2 regions of the Pseudoclavibacter endophyticus genome follow, and region 1 is predicted to be linked to the other one. Evidence: riboswitches for the same ligand, from Rfam matches in the RefSeq annotation. Region 1 holds a riboswitch; the other holds the start of a gene.

Region 1 (4,188 bases):
ACGAGGCGTCGCTTGCGATCAGCGAGGGGTTCGAGCGCGGCGGAAGGATCAGGCATGGAAGGATTCTACTGATTAATGGTACTGAGTGCCAATCTGGACTGAGGCCTGTATGGTACTGAGTACCAACTATGGGGATTCGCCCCGTTCCGTCCTGGAGGACTGCTCATGCTGACGACCGAAGACCGCCTCGACATCGCCGAGACCCTCGCGCTCCATGCCCATCTCGTCGACGCCGACCAACTCGATCGCATCGATGAACTGTTCACGCCAGACGCCGTCTACGACATGACCGCCCCCGGCATCGGAGTCTTTGAGGGACTCGATACGATTTGCGCCGCCGCGGCCCAGCTGTCTGCAAGTGGCCACGCACCCATCGCGCACTTCCTCACCAATATCATCCTGACGAGCACCGGTGAAGACGAGGCCACGGCGCTGTCGAAGTGTCTGATGATCATGGCCACGGGAACGACCCAGGGGGTGACGTACGACGACACCCTTCGCCGCGACCAAGGCCACTGGCGAATCAGTCACCGGGTCATCACTCCGGCCGGACGCCCCGTCGCGACGCGTGAAGAGCACTGAGCCGTGTAACGGAACGCCGCGCCCCTAGACTGTCGCGCGTGAACGACGACCGTGCCGCACTACTCCAGCTCATCCGTGACGAGGCCGTGTTCCACGGCGACTTCACGCTCACGAGCGGCAAGCGTGCCAGCTATTACATCGACCTCCGCAAGCTCAGTCTCGACCACCGCGCGGCCCCGCTCATCGGGCGCGTGTTGCTCGAGCTCGTCGATGAGCTCGGGGGAGCGGCCGGAGTCGACGCCGTCGGGGGCCTGACGATGGGCGCAGACCCGTTGGCCAACGCCGTCATGCACCAGGGCGTGGCCCAGGGCCGCACGATCGACGCGTTCGTCGTGCGCAAGGAGCCCAAGGGCCACGGCCGCGGCAGGCAGGTCGAGGGTCCGGATCTCGAGGGCAAGCGCGTCGTCGTGCTGGAGGACACCTCGACCACGGGCGGCTCGCCGCTCGCGGCGATCGCGGCACTCGAGGCCGTCGGCGCGACGATCGTCGGCGTCGCGGTCATCGCCGACCGCGACACCGAGGCGCGCGGCCGCATCGAGGACGCAGGCTATGCCTACCGCTACGCGTTCGACCTGGCGGATCTGGGGCTGGCCGAGACGACATGACCGAGCGAGAGGGGCCGGACGCCAACGCGTTCGGCTGGGCCGCTCCGGACGAGCCGGCGGTCGCGGGGCACGTCGCCTCGGGGCACCCCGAGGCGGCGCAACCCACCGCGCTACGTTCCAGCGCTGAGCGGGCGGCCGACGCCCCGCACCCTCGTGACATCGCTCGGTCGTCGACCGCCGACGTCGACGCGTCGCGGCGGCGCGGTCTCGACGCGGAAGCCCGACGGCGCCGCTCCACGAGGCACCGCTTCATCGGCATCGCCGCGGTCATCACCGTCGTGCTCGCGATCGGCGCCGGCGCCCTCGGCTACCTTCTGAACCCGTTCGCCCCGCAGCCGGCGCCGATGGTCGTGTCGACGCCCACGAGCGGGCCGGGTGTGCCGGGTTACGTCAGCGGTGGCAGGCTCGCCGCCGGGCAGTGCTACGCCTCCTACACGTCGGCCTGGCAGGACGAGTTCGAACTCGCAGACTGCACGACGCCCCACGCGGCCGAGTTGTATGCCGTCGTCTCGGCGACCGAGTTCGCCGCGGACGACGAGTACCCCGGGGAGGCACTGCTGCAGTCGCAGGCGATGCGCGCCTGCCAGGCTCCAACATCGATCAACATGACGGTCGCATCCGGCATCGACGACCTGCGCATCGAGGCGAGCTTCGCCATGTCGCAAAGCGATTGGGATGCCGGCGTGCGCAATTACTGGTGCTTCGCGTCGCGGGAATCGGGCGAGCCGCTGACCGACCCGCTGACGCTCACGTAGGACTCACCCAATAGGCTGTGGGACATGACCCGAGTGAGTGAGTCCATCGATGTCGACGTGCCGGTTGAGAAAGTGTTCTGGGCCGTCACCGATCCCGACACGATGCCGAGATTCCTCTCGCTCGTGAAGTCGATGGAAGTCACGGGCCCCGACACCACGAAGTGGGTCGTCGAGCTGGCCGGCAAGACGGCGTCGTTCGAGGCCAAGGCCACCGAGGTCGATCCGCCGAACCACGCCCGCTACGAGTCGATGACGCAGCGCGTGCCGTTCGTGCTTGACCTGCGCTGTCGGGCGGTCAGCCCCACGACCACGTCGCTGGTACTGGAGGCCGAGTTCGATGCCGGCGGCATGGCCGAAAAGCTCGGGCTCGCGAAGGGCGTCGCCTCAGTCGCCCTCAAGAACCAGCTCGGCAACGCGAAGAAGTACCTCGAGCGCCGCTTTGCGAGCGACGGGGTCGCCTGAGCTCGAAACGGCGATTACCGATGGAGTGGCCGCGTCGCCTAGCCTTGCCGCAGAGTCACGCGCTCCGGGGTCGGTGAGAATCCGAACCGGCGGTTACAGTCCGCGAGCCTCGGCCGAAAGGCCGGGGCCGATCCGGTGAGATCCCGGGACCGACGGTCAAAGTCCGGATGGGAGGCGCGCAGGGTCGCACAGGTGCGCCCGGCTCGCGGTCGCGCCGCGTTCCGCGAGGAATCGAGGAATGGCACGACGGCACCGCCACGCCCCGGAGTCCGAAATCGCACGGGAGCCCGGGAACCACTGCAATGGCCGAAGCCACAAAATCATTCGCCGATCGCGCGCGCGTCCTCGCGCCGGTCGGCCTGGGCATCGTGGTGCTCGTTATCTGGCAGTCCGCGAGCCTCCTCGGCCTGGTCCCGCAGCAGTTCCTGCCCTCGCCGATCGACCTCGCGGATCGGCTGTGGGGCGACCTCGCCCGGGGCGAGCTGCTCGCCTACGCATGGGTGACCCTCGGCGAGGCGATCACCGGCTCACTCATCGCCGTCTGCATCGCGGTGCCGGTCGGCTATCTCGTCGCCCGCATCGCCATCGTCGACTACGCGCTTACCCCGTACGTGGCGGCCTCGCAGGCGGTGCCGGCGATCGCGCTCGCACCTCTGCTGGTGCTCTGGGTGGGCTATGGCCTGTTCCCCATTGCGATCCTGTGCGCGATAACCGCGTTCTTCCCGATGCTCATCACCACGTCGCTCGGCGTGCGGGGCCTGCCGCAGGACGTGCTCGAGGCGGCGAGACTCGATGGCGCCAACGCCTGGCAGTCGTTGTGGCACATCGAGGCGCCGCTCGCGCTGCCGAGCGTGCTCGCGGGCGTACGCGGCGGCGCGGCGCTGTCGATCACGGGCGCCGTCGTGGGCGAGTTCACGATGGGTGGCAACGGCCTCGGCATGCTCCTCACGCTCTATCAGGGGGCCAACGACGTGGTCGGCCTGTTCTCCACGCTCACGGTGCTGGTCGTGCTCGCGGTCTCACTCTTCACCGTGCTGCGCCTCCTCGAAGCGTGGGTCGTTTGGCGCCAGAATCGGTCTCGCGGCCGCACGAGCGACGCGATCACCGCATCCATTCCCGTCGTCGGCCGCTGAGCATCCTCAGGAGACACCCATGAGCATCCACCTCACCCGTTCACGCGCCGGTCGGCGCATCGCCGCCGTCGCCGCGGCCGTCGCGCTCGTATGGGGTGTCGCCGGATGCTCGCCCGCCGGCGACGAGGGCAGCAGCGGAGACGTGCTGACGGTCGGGCTGACGTATACGCCGAACATCCAGTTCTCGCCGTTCTACGTGGCGGCCGAGCAGGGCTTCTTCGAAGAGGTCGGACTCGACGTCGAGCTTCGGCACCACGGTCAGTCGGAGGATCTGTTCGGCGCGCTGCAGAGCGGTACGGAGGACGTGGTCTACGCGGGCGGTGACGAGATCGTGCAGGCGCGCAGCAACGGCACCGACGTCGTGTCGATCGCGACGCTCTACAGCGAGTACCCGGCTGCCCTGATCGTGCCCCGCGACTCGCCGATCGAGACGGCCGCGGACGTGCGCGGTCGCACGATCGGAACCCCGGGTCCCTTCGGGCAGACGTACTTCGCGCTCCTCGCCCTGCTGCAGTCGGGCGGCATGAGCGAAGCCGACATCGATCTGCAGTCGATCGGGTACACGCAGCAGGTGGCGCTGACCTCGGGCAAAGTCGAGGGCGTCATGGGCTTCGTGAACAACGATGCCGTGCAGTTCGAGCGGGCGGGCTT
Region 2 (4,188 bases), 710 kb from region 1:
CGTCGGCGAGCGCGGCGGGCATGGGAGCGCAGAGGTAGCCGGAGGAATGACGGATCGTCCACGCAAGCCACTCGCGCGTAGCCGTGCGTGCCGCGAAGATGACGTCGACCTCGTTCTCACGATCCTCGTCGTCTGCGACGAGCACGGGCCGCCCGGCTCGGATCTCGTCGATCGCCGCGTCGATGGTCGCGAAGACGATCGTGTCGCCGGCGTCGCCGCGGTCGTCGCTGCTGTCGCGCGGTCCTTGCGCGGAGTCGTGCCCCGTGGGCGCGGCGTCGGCACCGGATGCGGCTTCGCGGGTCATGCAGGTTCCTTTCGGGCGCGAACGGTCTCGCTCGCGGTTGGTGGGCCGTTACCGACGGAGTCGGTCAGCGCCGTGGCCGTTCCCATGCCGGCATCGGCACGGGCGGTCGCGTCGGCGTCGGCGTCGGAATCGGCGTCGGCTGCGTCGCGGGCCGTGCGTGGACGGTGGCGCCGCGCGATCATCAGCACGTCGTCGCCGAGTCGCTCGACGTGCACGGTGCGCCACTGCGCCGCAGCGGCGAGCGTGTCGACGCCGAGGTCGCCGACGACGGGGGCTCCCGCGCCCAGGACGAGTGGCGCAGTGTAGGCGTGCAGTTCATCGACCACGTCGGCGCGCAGGAACGCCGTCGCGAGCGTCGGCCCTCCCTCGATGAGCACGTGCCTGATCTCGCGGCCGCCGAGTTCGGCGAGCACGACGTGCACGTCATGCGTCGCGAGGTGCACGAGCTCGCCGCCGGGCCCGCGCAGCCTGGCGCCGGCCGGCACCTCGCGCGTGCCGACCACGACGCGAAGTGGCTGATGCCCCGCGAGCGCACCGTCGGCGTTGCGGGCGGTGAGCGCAGGGTCGTCGGCGGCCACGGTGCCGGTACCGACGATGATCGCGTCGACCCGCCGCCGCACCTCGTGGGCGTGTGCGCGGGCGAGGTCGCCGGTGATCCACCGGCTCGTGCCGTCGGCGGCCGCGACCCTGCCGTCGAGGGTCGTGGCGACTTTGAGCGTGACGAAGGGCGCGCCGCGCCGCACCGCGGTCGCCCACACGTCGTTGAGGGCGCTCGCGCGCTCGTGCGGTGCGTGGGTGACGCGGATGCCTCGCGTACGGAGGACCTCGGCGCCGCCGGCGGCGAGGCGGTTCGGGTCGGTCACGGCGTACACGACGTGGCCGATGCCCGCGGCCGCGAGCCCCTCTGCGCATGGGGGGGTGCGGCCGGTGTGCGAGCAGGGTTCGAGCGTGACGACGGCTGTCGCGCCCCGGGGATCGATCCCTCGCCTGCGGGCGTCGTGCAGCGCGTCGATCTCCGCGTGCGGCGTGCCCGCACCGCGGTGGTAGCCCTCGCCGATCACGCGGCGCGGGCGTGCATCTCCGACATCGTCGGGCGCCGGGCCACCGCGCGGGGCACCGACGTGGTTGGACCACGCGCCCTCGTCGGGTTCCGGAGCGAGCAGCACGCATCCGACACGCGGATTCGGGCCGTAGACGGGCCCGAGCGCCGCGAGCTCGACCGCGTGCGCCATGGCGGCATCGAGGTCTGCGACGGCGTCGCTGCGGCTGGTCATTGGGTCCTCCGGGTTCGCCCCGGGGGTCGGCGCCGGCACCGACGAGGGTGTCGTCGCGCGCGACGGCACTCCTGCCGCCGCACATGCGTCCTCCCATCCGGACTTTGACCGTCGGCCCTGGAATTCCACCAGATCGGTCCGGTACCAAGGGAACAGGACTCACGGGCTATCACCGTCGGCTCGGATTTTCACCGACCCCGAAGCATGTTGCGTGACTCGAAACGTACCGCATCCGCGGTCGCGCTTGCCGCGTGCGGCGCCACGGCCTATGCGGCATGCCCCGCGCGACCCCGTGGGGAGGCGCACGGCGACGCGGTCCGCTCAGTGGCCGCGCAGCCGGGTGAGATCGCGTCGCTCACGCTTCGTCGGGCGCCCCGCCCCGGGCTCGCGCATCGGCACATAGCCGACGTCGATCGCCTTCGGGCGCGGCGGCGAGTGATCGATCAGGTTGGCGCGGGCCACCTCGGCGCTCCCGCGCTTCTCGATCAGCCCGGTCACCTCGAGGTCGCGGTCGAAGCCCTCGATGCGCACCCGCACCCGATCGCCGATGCGAACGGGCGTGGCCGGCTTGGCCCGGTCGTCGCCGACGCGCACGTGCCCGGCCTTACAGGCGGCCGTCGAGCGGGAGCGCGTCTTGAAGATGCGCACCGCCCACAGCCACACGTCGACCCGCACGCTCATGGGCGCACCCGTTCGTCGTGCTCGTCGATCTCCATTGCGACCGTGAGACGCCGCAGGCTGTCGGCGAGGCCGTCACGTGACTCGGGGTCGAGGTCTTCGAGCAGCTGCCGCTCCGCGGCCACGAGCCGGGTCAGCGCCTCATCGACGCGCACCCGACCGGCATCGGTCATCGTCACGAGCACCCCGCGACCGTCGTGGGGGTCGGCCTCGCGGCGCACGAGGCCACGTGCGGCAAGGCGGTCGAGCCGGTTCGTCATGGTGCCGCTCGACACGAGCGTGATGGCGAGCAGCTGCTTCGGGCTCAGGCGGTGAGGCGCGCCCGCGCGACGAAGCGCCGCGAGCACGTCGAACTCCCAGAGCTCGAGGCCGGTCGCGGCGAATGCCGACTTTCGCACCGTGTCGAGCTGCTTCGCGATGCGCTTGACACGCGAGAAAATCCGCAGCGGGTCGACGTCGAGGTCGGGGCGCTCGCGCTCCCAGTCGCGCACGATCGCGTCGACCGCGTCGACCGCGCCCTCGTGACCGGAATGCTGCTGCATCCCGCCATTATGCCGGGGGCGCCGGGACGCTACGCCCCGGCGTCGCGACGCCACGGCAGCGAGCCCACGACGCGGGCGTCGCCGATCGTGGGCTCGTCGGCGTCGGCCGTGAAACCCTGCGGGTCGAGCACGAGCACGCGGTGTCCTTCGTGCGCGAGGCGCCTCGCCGTCTCGACGAACATGCGCCTGGCGACCTCGCTCAGCGAGTGGACGGCCGTCAGATCGAGAAGGACACGGGTGGGCCCACCTTCATCGATGCCGGGCACGCCGCTGATGCGGCGTGCCACGCGTTCGCCGCCCGAGAACCGGACGGCGCCGAACACCTCCGCCACGAGCCACGCCTCGCCGGCATCGTCGGCGACCTCGTCGATCACGCGGATCACGCTGTGGCTCGGCTGCTCGGCGTCCATGAGGTGCAGCCCCATGTCACGACTGAGCCGCTGGAACAGGTCGACGCCGCGCACGCTGTTGCCCTGGGGGTCGAGGGGCGGCGAGAAGGCGGCGATGCCGAGCTGGCCGGGCAGGGCGCCCACGATGCCCCCGGCCACGCCGCTCTTGGCGGGGATGCCGACCTGCGTGACCCAGTCGCCCGTGGCGTCGTACATGCCGCAGCTCATCATGACGCTGAGCACCTGACGAGCGACGTGCGAGTGCATGACGCGCTCACCCGAGTGCACGAGTCGCCCGCCGTTCGCGAGGGCGGCCGACATGACGGCGAGGTCGCGAACCGTCACCGCGATCGACGACTGTTTCGCGTATCCGCGCACGACCTCTGCCGGGTCGTCGGGGAGGAGGCCCGATGCGCGGAGCATGTGGGCGATGCCGAGGTTGCGGTGGTTGTTCTCGAGCTCCGACTCGAGGACGCTTTCGTCGATGCTCAGCTGGCGCCCGGCGAGCGCCGAGAAGGCGTCGATGATCCGTTCCGTCCGTGCCCCTTCGTCGGCGCCCGGGCCTATGACGAGGCTGTGCGCGGCGATGGCGCCCGCATTGATCATGGGATTGAACGGCCGGCCCGTGCTGGCCTCGAGCGAGAGCTCGTTGAAGGCGTCGCCGCTCGGCTCGACGCTGATGTGCTGGAGGACCGTGTCGAGACCGGAGTCCTGGATCGCCAGCGCGTAGACGAACGGCTTCGCGATCGACTGGATCGTGAACGGCACCTCGTCGTCGCCGACGCTGTACACCTCGCCGTCGATCGTCGCGAGGGCGAGCGCGAGCCGCCCGGGGTCGGCCGACGCGAGCTCCGGGATGTCGTCGGGGAGCTCGCCTTCCTGGTCGGGGGAACAGGCGGTCAGTACCTCGGAAAGGTAGTCCGGCAACGGGGTTTGCATGGCCGTAGTGTGCCCGCATGCCATGATCGGTGGCTGAAACGGCGGCGGTGCCGGCGGTATCG

What was found. A riboswitch is a leader RNA that binds a small molecule or an ion and turns the genes downstream of it on or off. The one in region 1 is predicted to bind FMN.
Region 2: it holds a riboswitch for FMN, as region 1 does, so the genes downstream of both, ribD (bifunctional diaminohydroxyphosphoribosylaminopyrimidine deaminase/5-amino-6-(5-phosphoribosylamino)uracil reductase RibD) here and F8O04_RS01800 (ABC transporter permease) in region 1, are expected to answer to the same signal.

The regions. Positions count from the first base shown of each region.
Region 1 covers NZ_WBJY01000001.1:412,528-416,715, forward strand. Annotated here, with positions in the region: gene F8O04_RS01775 (TetR/AcrR family transcriptional regulator) at 1-56, opposite strand, end outside; gene F8O04_RS01780 (nuclear transport factor 2 family protein) at 166-582, shown strand; gene pyrE (orotate phosphoribosyltransferase) at 612-1,187, shown strand; gene F8O04_RS01790 (septum formation family protein) at 1,184-1,942, shown strand; gene F8O04_RS01795 (SRPBCC family protein) at 1,967-2,404, shown strand; FMN riboswitch at 2,460-2,586, shown strand; gene F8O04_RS01800 (ABC transporter permease) at 2,707-3,537, shown strand; gene F8O04_RS01805 (ABC transporter substrate-binding protein) at 3,557-4,188, shown strand, end outside.
Region 2 covers NZ_WBJY01000001.1:1,118,450-1,122,637, forward strand. Annotated here, with positions in the region: partial or broken gene ribB (3,4-dihydroxy-2-butanone-4-phosphate synthase) at 1-199, opposite strand, end outside; gene ribD (bifunctional diaminohydroxyphosphoribosylaminopyrimidine deaminase/5-amino-6-(5-phosphoribosylamino)uracil reductase RibD) at 301-1,578, opposite strand; FMN riboswitch at 1,659-1,787, opposite strand; gene F8O04_RS04890 (RNA-binding S4 domain-containing protein) at 1,900-2,259, opposite strand; gene F8O04_RS04895 (MarR family winged helix-turn-helix transcriptional regulator) at 2,256-2,798, opposite strand; gene F8O04_RS04900 (glutaminase) at 2,828-4,126, opposite strand.